One region of the Candidatus Thalassolituus haligoni genome, then DNA from elsewhere that is predicted to be linked to it. Evidence: riboswitches for the same ligand, from Rfam matches in the RefSeq annotation. Region 1 holds a riboswitch; the other holds the start of a gene.
What was found. Region 1 has a riboswitch for molybdenum cofactor ahead of moaA (GTP 3',8-cyclase MoaA). Riboswitches for the same ligand answer to the same signal wherever they lie in the genome.
Positions count from the first base shown of each region.

Region 2: it holds a riboswitch for molybdenum cofactor, as region 1 does, so the genes downstream of both, moaA (GTP 3',8-cyclase MoaA) here and moaA (GTP 3',8-cyclase MoaA) in region 1, are expected to answer to the same signal.

Region 1 is NZ_CP139482.1:4,103,865-4,112,522, reverse strand. It holds gene SOJ49_RS18610 (YggS family pyridoxal phosphate-dependent enzyme) at 1-4, opposite strand, end outside; gene SOJ49_RS18605 (type IV pilus twitching motility protein PilT) at 153-1,187, shown strand; gene SOJ49_RS18600 (PilT/PilU family type 4a pilus ATPase) at 1,222-2,337, shown strand; gene SOJ49_RS18595 (class III extradiol ring-cleavage dioxygenase) at 2,445-3,257, opposite strand; gene SOJ49_RS18590 (isoprenylcysteine carboxylmethyltransferase family protein) at 3,333-3,794, opposite strand; gene moaE (molybdopterin synthase catalytic subunit MoaE) at 3,871-4,368, opposite strand; gene SOJ49_RS18580 (MoaD/ThiS family protein) at 4,371-4,622, opposite strand; gene moaC (cyclic pyranopterin monophosphate synthase MoaC) at 4,619-5,077, opposite strand; gene moaB (molybdenum cofactor biosynthesis protein B) at 5,222-5,767, opposite strand; gene SOJ49_RS18565 (molybdenum cofactor guanylyltransferase) at 5,773-6,390, opposite strand; gene moaA (GTP 3',8-cyclase MoaA) at 6,423-7,412, opposite strand; molybdenum cofactor riboswitch at 7,400-7,572, opposite strand; gene pyk (pyruvate kinase) at 7,691-8,658, opposite strand, start outside.
Region 2 is NZ_CP139482.1:606,226-614,883, forward strand. It holds gene SOJ49_RS02690 (WD40/YVTN/BNR-like repeat-containing protein) at 1-590, shown strand, start outside; gene SOJ49_RS02695 (RND family transporter) at 609-2,981, shown strand; gene SOJ49_RS02700 (universal stress protein) at 2,994-4,010, shown strand; molybdenum cofactor riboswitch at 4,114-4,282, shown strand; gene moaA (GTP 3',8-cyclase MoaA) at 4,271-5,257, shown strand; gene SOJ49_RS02710 (molybdenum cofactor guanylyltransferase) at 5,260-5,871, shown strand; gene moaB (molybdenum cofactor biosynthesis protein B) at 5,885-6,430, shown strand; gene moaC (cyclic pyranopterin monophosphate synthase MoaC) at 6,432-6,962, shown strand; gene SOJ49_RS02725 (MoaD/ThiS family protein) at 6,959-7,210, shown strand; gene moaE (molybdopterin synthase catalytic subunit MoaE) at 7,212-7,676, shown strand; gene SOJ49_RS02735 (fumarylacetoacetate hydrolase family protein) at 7,881-8,658, shown strand, end outside.

The DNA of each region.
Region 1 (8,658 bases):
ACATTAGTGACACTTTGGTTAGGATGAGTGGTCTTTCAGAGTGTTGAATACTCTGGCATATGACAATCATATAAAAGGTTGATCCATGCCGTCACCTGGCTCATATATCAGCTGTACGAATATTGTGTTGCGCCGACAGAGGAGAACAGGCGATGGATATTACCGAATTGCTGGCATTCAGTGCCAAACAAGGCGCTTCGGATTTGCATTTGTCGGCGGGCTTGCCCCCAATGATTCGTGTTGATGGCGATGTCCGCCGGATAAACGTTCCGGCGCTGGCTCATAAAGAGGTGCACTCGCTGGTGTACGACATTATGAACGATAAACAGCGCAAGGATTTCGAAGAATATCTCGAAACCGATTTTTCCTTCGAAGTGCCCGGCGTCGCCCGTTTTCGTGTCAACGCCTTTAACCAGAATCGCGGTGCCGGTGCGGTATTCCGGACGATTCCATCCAAGGTGCTGAACATGGATCAGCTGGGTATGGGCGAGGTGTTCAAGGATCTGGCTAATATACCGCGTGGTATTGTGCTGGTGACCGGGCCAACCGGTTCTGGCAAGTCGACGACGCTGGCGGCCATCATCGACTATATCAACGACACCAAACACGACCACATCCTGACCATTGAAGATCCGATCGAATTTGTGCACGAGTCAAAAAAGAGCCTGATTAACCAGCGCGAAGTACACCGTGACACTCTGGGTTTTAACGAATCCCTGCGCTCTGCCTTGCGGGAAGACCCGGATGTGATTCTGGTGGGCGAGATGCGAGACCTGGAAACTATTCGGCTGGCGCTGACGGCGGCAGAAACCGGTCACGTGGTGTTTGGCACATTGCACACCACCTCGGCGGCCAAGACCATCGACCGGATCGTCGACGTTTTTCCGGCCGAAGAAAAATCGATGGTACGTTCGATGCTGTCGGAGTCCCTGCAGGGGGTCATTTCCCAGACCTTGCTGAAGCGGGTTGGTGGTGGCCGGGTAGCGGCCCACGAAATCATGATTGGTACACCGGCGATTCGTAACCTGATTCGTGAAGACAAGGTGGCGCAAATGTATTCGTCGATCCAGACCGGTGCAGCCTACGGCATGATTACCATGGATCAGTCGCTCAAGACGTTGCTGGCCCGTGGTCTTATTTCTCGCGAAGCGGCGCGGGAAAAAGCCAAAAATCCGGATTCTTTCTAGGCCGGTGTATTTCGACGCAATGGAGTAAGCAGTCATGTCGATGGACAAGTTTCTACGATTGATGGTCGATAAAGGCGCATCGGATCTGTTTATTACAGCCGGTGTAGCGCCATCAATGAAGGTGAATGGCCAGATTTTACCGCTGGGTAAATCGCCGCTGGCGGCGGAGCAAACGCGGGATATCGTGCTCGGGTTGATGAACAGCAAGCAGCAGGATGAGTTTGAAAGCACCAAGGAACTGAATTTTGCCATTAATGCCCGAGGCATCGGGCGTTTTCGCGCCAGTGCGTTTTATCAGCGTAACGTCGCGGGCATGGTGCTGCGGCGAATCGAGACCCGGATTCCGGGTGTTGACCAGCTTGGCTTGCCCGATATCATCAAGGAACTGGCGATGACCAAGCGTGGCCTGATCCTGTTTGTCGGCGCGACAGGAACGGGCAAATCGACGTCGCTGGCGGCGATGATTGGTCATCGTAATCGTAACAGCAAGGGCCATATTCTCAGCATTGAAGACCCGATTGAATATATCCATCAGCATGACGGCTGCATCATCACCCAGCGTGAGGTCGGCCTTGATACCGCCAGTTTTGAGGTGGCGCTGAAGAACTGTCTGCGTCAGGCACCGGATGTCATCATGATTGGCGAGGTACGTTCACCGGATATTATGGAGAGTGCAGTGACCTTTGCCGAGACGGGTCACTTGTGTCTGGCAACGTTACACGCCAACAACGCCAACCAGGCGCTGGAACGGGTGATTCACTTTTTTCCGCCGGAACGGCATGGCCAGGTCTGGATGGATTTATCGCTTAATCTGAAGGCGATTGTTGCCCAGCAACTGATACCGACGCCGGATGGCCGTTCGCGTCGGGCGGTGATTGAAGTACTGATCAACTCACCACTGGCATCGGATCTGATTCGTAAGGGTGATGTACACGCGCTCAAGCCATTGATGAAAAAATCCAACGAGATGGGGATGCAGACCTTTGATCAGGCCTTGTATCAATTGTATGAGCAAGGCGAAATCACCTATGAAGATGCGCTGGCGCATGCGGATTCACCCAACGATCTGCGACTGATGATCAAGCTGGCATCGGAAACCGATGCGGAGCATCTGGTTGGCATGAGCAAGAGTTTCAAACTCGAAAACTAGGGGCGTTCTCAATTATTTGACACGGCCTGTCAGGAGGATATATCCCGTCAGGCAAGGTATTCGCTGTCACCACGATAGATCGTGGCGTTCTGGACAGGGGGTATTGATTATTGGCTGTATTCGATACCGGATACCCAGGCACCGCCAAACAGGCCGTTAAATACAATACGGCCAGGATCCTGTCCCGCCGCTCCGGCAATCACCATCATTGGTATCAGGTGTTCTTCACGCGGATGAACCAGACGTGCGTTGGGTGCCGAGACCCAGTCTGACAGTTTGCGCTCTCGTTCCTCAGGGGTTTTCAGCGCGATCTCTTGCAGCCATTCGTCAAACGGTTTGGACAGTTGTTTGCAGGCCGGTGTGCGCAGCTGACGCAGATTGTGGAACGACATGCCGCTGCCAATGATCAGAATCCCTTCCTCTCGTAAGGGCTGCAACGCCTGGCCAATTTGAATGTGCTGGGCCGGGTTCATGCTACGCAGCATCGACATTTGCAGCACTGGAATGTCCGCATCTGGAAACATCACTTTCAGTGGTACAAAAGTACCGTGATCATAACCGCGCTGGTCGTCGGCATCGGTGGCAAAGCCCGCTTTATGGAGCAATTCGGCAACCCGTGGGGCGAGCTGTGGATAACCGGGGGCTGGCCACTGGATGTCGTAGGATTCGGGTGGAAAATTGTAATAGTCATACAGCATGGGGGGATGAGGTGACGTTCCCAAGGTGATAACCGGTGCTTCCCAGTGTGCAGAAATGACCAGCAAGGCTTTGGGCCGTTGGGGCAGGGTATCGGGGTAGCGCCGCAGAAACTGGCTCAGGGCGCGCATTTCATCGTCGCCGAATCGCCCGTGCAGATCCACAAATGGCCATGGGCCTCCGCCATGGGGAATAAAAACCGTGGGCATTTTGACCGGCGACATACTGAGCTCCAGCGAATAATTCTGAGGAAAAGCGGGTAGTGCGAAAGCAGTGGCCCGAAAGTCCTGTCAGTTTACTCATAGCCAGCGTGGGACAGAATCCCGATAGCTGGTGAACTCTGTTCCAAAACGCTCTGCCAGTCGCTGTTCTTCCGGTTCGATCTGGAAGCGATTGAGGTAATAAACAAATATCGGCAGCAGCAGCAGCGGCAGTACGTGGGTGAGGTAAATCGCCCAGCCTGCGAGGTTGAGCAGCAGACCAACGTACATGGGGTTACGGGTATGGCGGTAAATGCCGGTTTTGACCAGACGGGAAGTTTTTTCCGGCGTCATCGGGTTGATAGTGGTGCGGCGGCGGATAAAACTGGTCAGTGCCATCAGATCCAACCCCAGCCCGGCAGTCACACAGCATCCCACCAGAATTTTGTCCATCAGGCCAAGCTGGGCCAGAGTGGGCAGGTTCGGGGAAATCAGCCACATAAGCAGTCCGATGAGCATGGCCACCAGTGGCGGGGGAATCAGTAATTCCAGTCGTTTCAAGCGTTGTCGTCCTTTTGGTCAGGGCAAGGGTGCGTCAGGCTGACCGCAATGTATTGTGACGAATTAACGTGACGGGTTATGGTAACGAATCCGGCATCTCAAGGTCATTCCACTTCTGTAGGGCTTGCGTGTCGCTGTGGCGGGCTTCGACCCAGCGTTCCGATACGTCTGCTCCGCTTGCGGCGGTGAGGGTTTCCTTTTTCCAGAAGGGAGCCTGGCTTTTGAGAAAATCCATAATAAAAGCGGCAGCATCAAAGGCGTTTTGACGATGCGGACTGGAGACGCCGACAAAAACAATCTGGTCTTCGATATCCAGCGCGCCAATCCGGTGAATCAGCCGCACACGCCCCAATGACCAGCGCGCTCGGGCAGCGCTGACGATGTCGGACAAGGCGCGTTCAGTCATGCTGGGATAGTGCTCCAGAAACAGACGGGATATGGAATCGTGCTGATTCAGCTCACGTACCCGACCAACAAAAAAGACCACGGCACCGTCGTTGCGATTAGTCTGGCAGAGCTGCTGGTATTCTTCGGCAACAGTAAAGTCGTCAGTTTGTACCTTGATCACGTCCATGCTCAACCTCCCGTCATGGGTGGAAACAGCGCCACTTCGTCACCGTTGTGAATAACGGCGGTTTCATCATTGATTAAGGACTGATTGATGGCGACCAGGGCCTGTCCGGCTGCCAGAGAGTCTGCGTGCTCGGCAAACTGTTGTTGCAACGCCTGTCGCAGGTCATGCACGGTGGCAGGCGTTGACAGCGTCAGGTTGACGACCGGTGCGCCGAGCTGATCGCGCAAGCGGGCGAATAACAACACTTGAATCATGATGCCTCCGGCGCTGCGGTAGTGTCGGCTTGCCAGTGGCCGGTTTTACCGCCAAGTTTTTCCAGCACCCGGATACCGCCAAGTGTCATGCCTGGGTCGACGGCCTTACACATATCAAACAGCGTCAGGGCTGCTACCGTCACGGCGGTCAGGGCTTCCATTTCCACACCGGTTTGGCCGCTGAGTTTGCAGTAGCTGGTGATACGAATCCGGGTATGATCGGGCTGTGGTTCAAATTCAACGGCGACCTTGCTCAGCATTAAGGGGTGGCAAAGGGGAATCAGCTGGCTGGTTTGTTTGGCTGCCTGGATCCCGGCGATACGGGCAACGGCAAACACGTCGCCCTTGTGGTGGTCTCCTGCCAGGATCTTGGCCAGGGTGGCCGGCAACATGTTGACGAAACCCTCGGCGCGGGCTTCACGGGTGGTCGGCAGTTTGTTGCTGACATCGACCATATTGGCTTCGCCGCGCGCGTTAACGTGGGAAAACTCTTCCGAGTGTTCCGACGGGTCAGATATTGTTTCAGACGTAGTTCCAGAGGTAGTTCCAGACATAGTCCCAGGCGTAGCGTTAGACATGGAGTGATGGCCTCAAACGTATCAGCCGCGACTATCGCACAGCTGATTGGCGGTATTTTTCAGCCGCAGTACAAAATTGCAGGGCTTGAAGCGGCTGTCCAACTGGCTGGCAATGATCTCGTCCCAGGCAGTACGGCAGGCGTTGGTGGAACCGGGCATACAGAAAATCAGTGTACCGTTGGCCAGTCCGGCAACGGCACGGCTCTGGATCGTGGAGGTGCCGATTTGCTGGTAGGAAATATGCCGGAACAATTCCCCAAAGCCGTCGATGGTCTGGTCAAACAACGGGATCATGGCGTCTGGTGTGGTGTCGCGCTCGGTGAAGCCGGTGCCGCCAGTTATCAGCACCACCTGGGTCGTGGTATCCGCAATCCAGCCTGAGACGGTGGCTCGTAGCTGGTACTTGTCGTCGATAACAATACGCTTGTCCGCCAGCTGGTGGCCAGCTTCGGTCAGTTGGCTGACCAGCAGTTGGCCGCTGGTGTCGTTCTCTTCTGTGCGGCTGTCGGAAACCGTCAGTACGGCAATATTCAGTGCTATAAATTGATCAGTAAAGGTTTTGGACATTGGAATTACTCACGTTCAATAACTGTAGGGGTGGCGCTGACCTGTTGGCTGGCGAGCCATTCTTCATGGGTATTGGTATTGGTCAGTGCTGTGGAATTGGCGGGCTGGAGCGATAAGGCCTGGCAATAGCTCAGTAGTCCTCGAATGGATTTATCGGCGGTTGCCAGTGTCAGTTGATCTTCCAGATACTGCCGGATTCGGGTTGATAACGGCAGGTAGAGCGGCAGATATTCCTGCAGGAAGTAGACGGCGCGATCGTCGGCGTCGCCAATATTCAGCAGGTAGCGCAGGGTGGCCAGATCCATCAGTGGCAAGTCGACCGGCATGACCAGTAAGGCCTCTGCTTGCGGGCAGGCTTTGGCAATGCTGAAAATGCCCGCCAGCGGGCCATCGTGATACTCGTCATTGATGTCGCTAATGACCAAATGCTGCAGGTCAGCGGGTGTTTGCAGGGTGATATGGCGGCTGATAAACAGCTGCTCCAGCCCGAGTTGCTGCATCAGGGCAACCTGGTGGTGTAGCAAACTGGTGTGGCCCCTGGCGGGTAGCATCGCCTTGTCTTGTCCCATTCGACGGGAGGCGCCTCCTGCCAGAATCACCCCGGTTGTTACTCTCGCTGTCATATCGCCTCCGCAGTCGGGGGTTTACCCCGGTGTTAGCCACCCAGCATGGCAAAATGGCGGGTCGCGCCGGTATTGCCACTTTGCAGGTAATGGGTTTCGTGTTTCAGCCCTAACAACTGTTCCAGTTCGGCCACCAGTTGCGCTGGTGCGATGCCGGGCTGCAGTAACGGTCGTACGTCATAACCTTGTTCGCCAAACAGGCAGAGATGCAATTTCCCCAGTGACGATATGCGCAGGCGATTACAGCTGGCACAGAAGTCTTTGCTGTAGGGCATGATCAGCCCCAGTTTGCCACGATAAGCGGAGTGGGTGAATTCCAGTGCCGGGCCGTCATGCTGGGCGCGTGTTTTGGCCTGCCAGCCTGAAGCCTGCAGCTGTTGTCGAATGGCTTCGCCGCTGACATGGTGCTCGGCGAAAAATACCGGATTGTTACCGGTTTCCATTAATTCGATAAACCGCAGGGTTACTGGCGTGTCTTTGATCCAGTCGAGGAACTGTTGCAAGCGTTCGGTATTGAATCCACGCAACAGCACGGCATTGATCTTGACGTCCAGCCCCAGGGTCAGAGCGCGCTCAAGACCCGCCAGAATTCGATCGAGATGGTGGTAGCCGGTAATGGCACCAAACTGCTCCGGGTCGAGGCTGTCGATGCTGAGGTTCAGCCGTTGCAGTCCGGCACGGTGCCAGTCATCAATCTGATCTGCCAGCCGGTAGCCATTGGTGGTGAGTGCGACCTGCTCGATGCCAGGAGTGCGGGCAGTGAGGTCAATGATCTCGGTGAGATCCTTGCGCACACTGGGTTCGCCACCGGTAATACGCACTTTGCGTGTTCCCAGTTGGGCAAATGTTTGCAGCAGTGGGGCGATTTCTGCCAGCGTCAGCGGTTCTGGCTGATCAGTTTTCTGATAGCCATCGGGTAAACAGTAGTGACAACGAAAATTGCACACATCGGTAACCGACAGGCGCAGATAGCTGAAACGGCGACCAAAGCGGTCGCTCAATCCGGGTTCATAGTGGGTCATATACACCTTTCCAAATACGGGAGGCCCGGTGGTTTCCCACAGAACCCTGGTGGCAGGGGCGTTATGCCCGCTGATCCTGTGGGATCAGTGCCACGGCTGAAGCGTCATGAGGTGTTATTCACAGCCTGTTAGAGACAGCAGCTCGGCGTTTGTAAGTTGTCAGTGTATGCGCTTTGACCGCAAATATGTAGCGACCAGAAATGGGGAGCTGGGTGTCTTGCAGGAGGGGGAGGTTGCCCGGCTGAGCAGCAAGAGTGCAGCGCCGGGCCAAACAAACGTCAGTCGACGCGGACAATCTTCATGGTATTGGTGCCACCCTGGGCGTTGAGGTAGTCGCCACGGGTGATCACAACGTAGTCGCCGCTGCTGACTTCGCCAGTTTCCTTGAGGATGGCGATGGCGGCCGGGTTAATGGCATCCGGTTCCAGTTGATCGGCATAAAAAGGCACGGTTTGCACGCCGCGATAGAGAGCGACGCGCGATTGGGTGTCTTCCCGACGGCAGAAGGCAAAGATCGGCAAGGCTGAACGCAAACGTGACATCAGCCGTGGTGTTGCACCGGTTTCGGTCAGGGAAATAATCGCCTTGACGCCGACCAGATGATTGGCGGCATACATGGCAGACAGGGCGATGGTTTCATCGATGTCGTGAAAGTCTTCGTAGAGCCGGTGCTTGGAGCGCTTGGCCAGTGGATGACGCTCGGCGCCCATGATGATGCGGGTCATGGCGGCAACCGCTTCAACCGGGTAATCACCAGCGGCGGTTTCGGCTGACAGCATAACGGCATCGGTATAGTCCAATACCGCGTTGGCGACGTCGGAGACTTCGGCACGAGTTGGCATCGGGCTGTCGATCATGGATTCCATCATCTGGGTCGCAGTGATGACCGGCTTGTTCAGCTGGCGCGAACGGGCAATGATTTTTTTCTGTACGCCAACCAGTTCGGCATCGCCGATTTCTACGGCGAGGTCTCCACGAGCGACCATTACGGCATCGGAAGCGCGGATAATGCCATCCAGTACGGCATCGTCGGCAACGCATTCGGCGCGTTCGATTTTGGATACCAGACCCGCATGGCCGCCAGCGGCAGTCAGCAGTTCGCGGGCTTCGATCATGTCATTTTCGTCACGCGGGAAGGAGACGGCGAGGTAATCGACCAGTAGCTCGGACGCCAGCTGGATGTCAATCTTGTCCTTGTCGGTCAGGGCTTTGGCGGACAGGCCACCACCCAGTCGGTTGATGCCCT
Region 2 (8,658 bases), 880 kb from region 1:
ATGTGCATTTTATCAATGCCCAGGACGGTTTGGCGGTGGGCGCTTATGGCGTGATGTTAAGCACCGACAATGGCGGCCAAAGCTGGCACTCGGCGGCTGGTCGACTGGGGGGTGAAGAAGACCGCCATATTTACCACATCGCCAGTGATGGCGACGGGATCATTCTGATGGGTGAAATGGGCTTGCTGTATCAGTCCGGTGATCGCGGTCAGCATTTTCAGCCGCTGGATTCGCCCTCCGACGCCAGCCTGTTCAGTGGCTGGTATTCCGCCAGCCAGCAGCAACTGCTGTTGCTCGGTCTGCGCGGCACGCTCTGGCAGGGCGACCTGAGCTCCGCTGACTGGCAGCCGCTGGCCATCGATACCCAGTACTCACTGCTGGCCATTCTGCCATTAACGACTGGTGGTTATCTGCTGTCCGATGACGGCGGCGGCCTCTGGCGCTTGCAGGATAACGGCACCACCTCGCGTTTGGCCGTATCGGCCGGTTTTCCCATCCTGGCACTGTCACCGGGTACCCGCTCCGAAGCCCCGGTTATTGCTGTGGGATTGCAGGGTGCCCTGGCGGTAACCCCGGCTGCTCAACCCTAACTTTTATCTGGATATTTCATGGCCGTCTCTTCTCAAACATTTGAAACCATCGCGGATCTGGGGTCTTTTGATTCGCGTTCCGGTAATCGTGCTGAGCGTTTGCTGTTTAATCATCGCGCCTGGATTGTGGCCGTCTGTGCCCTGTTAACCCTGTTATTGGGATTATCGGCCTTGCGCACCGAACTGAATGCCAGTTTTCTGAAAACGATTCCGGGCAACCATCCGTATATTGTCAATTTTCTCAACTATCAGGATGACGTCAAGGGATTGGGGAATGCCCTGCGGATTGCGGTGGAAGCCAAGCCCGGTGAGACCCTCTTTTCGGCCAGCTATATCGATCAGCTCAAGGCCATCAACGACGAGATTTACCTGCTGCCCAACGTTGACCGGCCCTTCATGAAGTCGTTGTGGATGCCCTCGGTACGCTGGATCGGGGTGACCCAATATGGCTACGAAGGTGGCCCGGTGATGCCGCAGAACTACGATGGCAGCGACCAGAGCATCGCCGATTTCCGCAACAACGTCTTGCGCTCCGGTGAGATTGGCCAGCTGGTTGCGGCGGATTTCCGCTCGTCCATTATTTATGTGCCGCTGATGGAAACCGATCAGTCGCCCCTGAACTACGGTGCACTCTCTCAAGCGCTGGAAGACATTCGCAGCCGCTACGAAGCCCATGGCATCCGCTTGCACATCACCGGTTTTGCCAAGGTGATGGGGGATCTGATTGATGGCCTGTACACCATTCTGGCCTTCTTCGCCTTTGCCCTGATCATTACCGGGTTAATCCTGTTCTTTTTTACCCGCTGCCTGCGCAGCACCCTGCTGGTGCTGTTGACCACGCTGATTGGCATCGTCTGGTTATTGGGCTTGCTGCCGGTGTTGGGTTTTGAGCTCAATCCCTATTCGATTCTGGTGCCCTTCCTGATCTTTGCCATTGGTGTCAGCCACGGTGCCCAGAAAATGAACGGCATCATGCAGGACATCGGTCGTGGCACTCATCGCCTGATCGCTGCCCGTTATACCTTCCGCCGTCTGTTTATGGCCGGAGCCACGGCATTGCTAGCCGATGTCGTGGGCTTTGCGGTGCTCTCCGTGATTGATATTCCGGTGATCCGTGAGCTGGCGCTGATTGCCAGTGTCGGGGTGGGTGTCCTGATCTTCACCAACCTGGCGCTGTTGCCGATTCTGTTGTCCTACACCGGCGTCTCCGCCAGCGCTGCCCGTCGCAGTCTGGCCCAGACCGGTGACGAAGCCGATCATGAAAAACATCCGTTCTGGCAATTTCTGGACATGTTTACCCGTCGGGGACCTGCGACTGTCGCCCTGGTCATCGCATTGGGCCTCGGTGTCGGCGGCTACCTGGTGAGTCAGCATGTCCGCATCGGTGACCTCGACAGCGGTGCGCCGGAACTGCGGGCCGACTCCCGCTACAACCAGGATAACCGCTTTATGGTGGCCAACTACCAGGCCGGAGCTGACGTCTTTGTGGTCTTTGGGGTCACCGACAAGGGGGCCTGTGCCAACTACGACAACCTGCTGATGGTTGACCGGCTGGAATGGCAACTGCGGCAATTACCGATGGTGGATGGCACCCGATCCTTTGCCGGCATGGTGCGTCAGGCTGCCGCCGGGTTTAACGAAGGCAACTTCAAATGGTACGACCTGGTCGCCAACCAGTACCTGATCAATGGCAGTGCCGCCCGTGCCCCACGTGAGCTATTTAATGCCACCTGCGACCTGCTGCCCATTTACTTGTACCTCACCGACCACAAAGCCGACACCCTGGAAACCGTGGTGAACGCCATCGACACCTTCAAGCAAGACAACCCCTCAACCGGCATCCGCTTTGAACTCAGCGGCGGCAACGCCGGCATTGAAGCCGCCACCAACCAAGTGGTCAAGGTCGCCAACAGCAAGATTTTGTACGGCGTCTATATCGCCGTCACCCTGCTCAGCATCATCGCCTTCCGCTCCCTGCCCGCAGTGATCTGCGCCATGGTGCCGCTGGTACTGACCTCGATTTTGGTCGAGGCACTGATGGTCTTTCTGGGCATCGGCATCAAGGTCTCGACCTTGCCGGTGATCGCTCTCGGGGTCGGCATCGGCATCGACTACGCGCTCTACATCCTCAGCGTGGTGCAAACCTGGCTACGCGCTGGGGCCAGCCTCTCCGAAGCCTACTATCGGGCCCTGGTGTTCACCGGCCGGGTGGTTATTTTTACCGGCTGCACCCTCGCCATTGGCGTTGGTGCCTGGGCCTTCTCACCGATCAAGTTCCAGGCCGACATGGGCATATTACTGACCTTCATGTTCCTGTGGAACATGCTCGGCGCGCTGATTTTACTGCCGGCGCTGGCGAGTTTTTTACTGAAACGCAGCCAGCCGCACTGAGGAGCAAACAGGATGTACAAGCAACTACTTATCCCGCTGGATGAAAGCCAGCTGTCGATGCAAGTGCTGGAGTCGGGGGTGCGCATGGCTGAAGTCCACGGTGCCCACGTGACCTTTTTGTACCTGTCGCCGCAGGACAACGAAGTGAACCGTGAAGATGCCGGGCTGCTGCACGCCATGGCCCCGGAACTGTTCGCCCGTAAATACCTGTGGCGAGATGGTTACATCAAGGCACGGGCAACCGGCTGGGCACGAACAGCAAGTATAAGCGCCGATTTTATTTCCGAAGTCTGTGACGATTCGATTGCGGACACCATTCTGGCCAAGGCGACGGAGCTGCAAGCAGACCTGATCCTGATGGGGACGCACTGGCGTCGTTCGTTGATCGAACGCCTGTTCGGCTCAGTGCTGTTGAAAGTGGTCCAGCAGACCCGGATCCCGGTACTGGTGGCGGCAGTGGGGGAAGAACAGGAATCGGCGCAGCAGCAAGTGATCCGGGAGTTCCGCGAGAACCATGCGATCTGGATAGCGTTAATTGAACAGCTGGAACTCTGCTTGCAAGCGCCGGACTGCCTTACCGAGAACGATGAGTTAGTCGGCATGTTACTGACGGCAATCCAGAATTTTGCCTTGGTGATACGTGATTTCCGTCAGGAACCAGCCTTACAACAATTGCACCAGGTCAGCGATAACGTATCGGTGACCCATACCGACACAAATGACAACCTCCCTCAGGAATCCCGCTTGATCGCCGCGTTAATCGACGTCTGCCTGGTTCCTGAAAAGTGGAATCTGGACGTTGCACGAGCGACGGCAAGGCAGCTGGGGCAGCATATTATTCAACAAGTTACAGAAGACAATCACCACCTGGTGGGCAAGGCATCCGAGCCGCTATCCGAGCAGGAGTTTGAGCGTGCACTGGAGACGTTGAATCAGCCCCGATGGCGCACGTTACGCAACGCCCGCCAACAAGATCTGGGAACGCTTCTGGCTCATCTGAACACCCATCGAAAAAGGAGTACCACATGACCCTGACCTCGGATGATATACGCCAGGCGGCAGAGGATCTGCATCAGGCCTGGTTATCTGGCACTGCTTGATCTGCTGCTGATCCTGTTTGTTTTTTTGATGAAACGCAGTTCATCGCCGAGCGGCTGTTGCTAACCCTCCCTGAGCTAATCAGGTATGAGGTACGCAGCTGCCGCCGTGGCCACCACCAATAACGGCGGTCGGTCACCAGGGTTAGCCGGGAAACTGGCTGGCCTCCCACATATTTGGAAAGGTGTGACATGACATTGCCAGAACCCCAACTGAGTGACGCCTTTGGCCGTCGCTTCGGTTATTTACGCCTGTCGGTGACCGATCAGTGCAACTTCCGCTGCAATTATTGCCTGCCGGATGGTTACCAGTGCTCGGAAAAACCGACATACCTGGCGCTGGATGAAATTCGTTGTGCTGTGGCAGCATTTGCCGCACTGGGGACACGCAAGGTGCGTGTCACCGGTGGTGAACCCAGTCTGCGTAAAGATCTGCCGGATATTATTCGTATTGTTGCGCAAACCCCCGGTATTGATCAGGTCGCGATTACCACTAATGGCTATCGGCTGTTACATGCCGTGCAGGACTGGGCCGACGCCGGTCTGACCCACCTCAACCTCAGTATCGATAGTCTCGATCCGGCGCAATTTGCCAACATTACCGGCCATGACCGTTTGCCGTATTTGCTGCAAGGTCTGGACAAAGCGCTGGCGCTGGGACTGAAGGTCAAGGTTAACGCCGTTCTGCTGAAAGGATTTAATCACCATCAACTGCAGGATTTTCTTAACTGGATTCGTAAGACACCCGTTAGTCTGCGATTTATCGAACTGATGCAAACTGGCGACAATCAGGTGTTTTTTACCGAACATCATGTCAGTGGAGACGAGATTCGCCAGCAGCTGCTACAGCAAGGATGGCAACCGCGCTTGAAAGAGATCAACGCCGGGCCAGCGCTGGAATTCCAGCATCCGGATTACCGGGGCCGTATTGGTTTGATCATGCCCTATAGCAAGGACTTCTGCGCCAGCTGTAATCGCCTGCGTCTGTCGTCTGTCGGCAAGTTGCATCTGTGTCTGTTTGGTGAGCAAGGCCATGATATTCGAACCTTGCTGGAAGCTGGCAAGGAGGATTTGCTCCAGGCTCGTCTGTTGACATTGTTGGGTGAAAAACGCGTGAGCCACTCCCTGCATCAAGGCGCTACCGGTGCTACCCGTCACCTGGCGATGTTAGGAGGCTGATGATGTCGACTGCGTTTATCCTGGGTCTGGTTCTGGCCGGTGGGGAGTCGCGCCGTATGGGTCAGGACAAGGCATTGCTATCAGTAGCCGGTTATCCAAGCCTGTTGCACCGTCAATTGGCCTTGTTGCAATCGCTGTCGCTGGACGCCTGTTCGGTCAGTCGCCATCGCCGTCACCAGACTCCGACGGATCTGGATGTACCGGTACTCAGTGACTCCAACAGTGACAATCACGAAGGGCCGTTGGCCGGCATCCAGGCCGCTGCTTTAGCCTGGCCGGAAGCGACAGCGGTACTGGTCTTGCCGGTGGACTTGCCTTTTGTTTGTACTGCATCCCTGCAGCATCTGCTGGAGGAAGGCCAGCGCCTGCGCACGGCGGTGTATTACGAAAACGAGTATTTACCGCTGTATTTGCCGTTGCATGACGCCCTGCGTGAGGATCTGTGTGCCCGTATTACTCTGGCTGCATCAGACAAATCCATTCGTGGCCTGTTGCGGCGGGAAAACGCCGTGGCATTGCCAGCACCTGTTGATAACACTCTAACCAATACCAATACCCCGGAAGAATGGCAGGCCAGTCTACAAGCAGACTGGTCGGTTCTACCTCAGGATTAAAGGAACTTTTATCATGTCAAAAACCTTTACTGATGACTTCGTTGCTCTCAATATCGCCGTGTTGACCGTCTCTGACAGCCGTACCGAAGCAACCGATACCAGCGGTCATCTGCTGATCGAAAAGCTCACCGCAGCAGGGCATGTGCTCTCCGCCAAAGCGATTGTGGCCGACGACAAATACCAGTTACGCGCCGTCGTATCACAATGGGTTGCCGACACCAGCACCCAGGTGGTGCTGGTGACTGGTGGAACCGGTTTTACCGAACGCGATAATACCCCCGATGCGCTGGAACCCTTGTTTGACCAGACTATTACCGGCTTTGGTGAATTGTTCCGGCAGATCTCCTTCGATCAGATTGGCACTTCTACCATTCAGAGTCGTGCAGTGGCTGGCCTTGCCAACAGCACGCTGATTTTCTGCATGCCGGGTTCCACTAATGCGTGTGGTACTGCCTGGGATGACATTATTGCCAGTCAGCTGGATGCCCGTTTCCGTCCCTGCAACTTTGTTTTGCGGCTGAAAAATACCGCAGATAACCTCTGTGGAACGCGAGGCTGAGATGGATAAACCTGCACAACAAGCGGCTTTTTCCCACGTTAATTCACGTGGTGAAGCCAATATGGTCGACGTCAGCAGTAAAGCCGTGACCGTGCGCGAGGCACGTGCGGAAGGCTATGTGCAGATGCAGGCAAGCACCCTGAAGATGATCATCAACGGCCATCACCACAAGGGCGATGTATTCAGTGTTGCCCGTATTGCCGGGATTCAGGCAGCCAAGCAGACCAGTCAGCTGATTCCCCTTTGCCATCCTCTGATGCTGTCAAAAGTGGCGGTCGACTTCGAGGTACAGCCAGCACACAACCGTGTGCGTATTCACAGCCTGTGCAAACTCAGTGGCCAGACCGGCGTCGAGATGGAAGCCCTGACCGCCGTCAGTGTCGCCGCCCTGACGCTGTTTGATATGTGCAAGGCGGTTGATCCGGCCATGTGTATCAGCGGTATTCGGGTACTGGAAAAACAGGGCGGTAAAAGCGGCCACTGGCAGCTGGAATCCGGCACGACAGAAACCGCTACAGGAGCGCCGTCATGATCCAGGTTTTGCTGTTTGCCCGCCTGCGTGATGAACTGGGTACCGATTGCCTCCGCATGAACCTTCCCGAACCCTGCACGGTTGCCAGTTTGCGGTTCGCCTTGCAACAGCACTTTCCGCATCAGACGGATGTGTTGGCAGCGGGGCGGGCACTGGTTGCCATTAACCAGGCACTGACCAACGACGAAAATGCCATCGTCTGCGCAACGGATGAAATTGCGTTGTTACCCCCCATGACCGGAGGCTGATATGGCGGTACGGGTACAAACCGAAGACTTCGATGTGGGAGCTGAATATCAGCAACTGATCGGAGACAACCCCACCGATGGTGCCGTGGTGTTTTTTGTCGGGCTGGTACGCGATATGAATCAGGGAGACGCCGTCAGCGGCCTGTTGCTGGAACATTATCCAGGCATGACCGAACGGGCGTTGCACCAGATAGAAGACGACGCCCGCGCTCGCTGGCCGTTGGGCCGGGTACAAATTGTCCACCGCGTCGGGCAGCTCGGCATCAGCGATCAGATTGTCTTTGTTGGCACCAGCAGCCCCCACCGCGAAGCCGCTTTTGAAGCCTGCCAGTTCATGATGGATTACCTCAAAAACCACGCGCCGTTCTGGAAAAAAGAAACTTTGCACCAGTCTGAGACCAATACCCGGGAGCGTTGGCTTGATGCGGCGGAAAAAGATCTCAAGGCAGAGGCGCGCTGGGGCTGAACGTATTGCAGGAGTAAACGCCCCTGGTCATTCTGTTGTGACGGGGTAGCGCAGAGCGGAAAAGTTGTCGCAGAGGGGTGGTAACCCCTGACCAGCTGAGCCACTGGTAGAACAACCGCTTTTATTATCCATAGGGCAAATCTATAAATTACTGCGGGCTACATTTTTAGATGAATCCCATATATACAATAAGAAGAGAACACCATGAAACTGGCTTCACTCAAATCTGCACGTAAACACGGTCGTTTGATTGTGGTATCCCGCGACCAGACTCTGGCGGCCGATGCCTCTATGATTGCGCCGGATCTGCTTGCTGCGCTGGAGTGCTGGGATACCCGTCAGCCAGAGCTGGAAGAAATTTATAGCCGTCTCAACGATGGCACTTTTATTGGTGCCTTTGCGTTTGACCCGGCCCAATGCGCTGCGCCGTTACCCTGTGCACCGCAATGGCTGGATGCCTCGGCCTTCCTGAATCACGGCTACCTGATGGAACGTGCGTTTAATACCGAACGTATCCCGCACTTCGAGACCACTCCAGTGATGTACCAGGGTGCCAGTGACGATTTTCATGGCCCGATGGACGATATGGTCATGGCCAGCGAAGAATACGGCATCGACTTCGAAGGAGAGTTTGGTGTGGTGGTGGGAGCCATTCCGATGGGTTGCAGCCCGGAAGCCGCAGAACAACAGATACGTTTGATCGTCCAGGTCAACGACTGGAGTTTGCGGGCACTTGGCCCCCACGAAATGAAAACCGGCTTCGGCTTTCTGCAAGCCAAGCCATCCAGCAGCTTTGCCCCACTAGCTGTTACTCCCGACGAACTGGGTGATGCCTGGGCGAATGGCCGGGTCAATATGCACCTCAAGGTCGAGTGGAATGGTGCGCGCTTTGGCGAACCCCATGGCCGCGAAATGCATTATTCATTTGGTGAACTGATTGCTCACGCAGCTCGCACCCGAACCTTGTCAGCGGGCAGCGTGG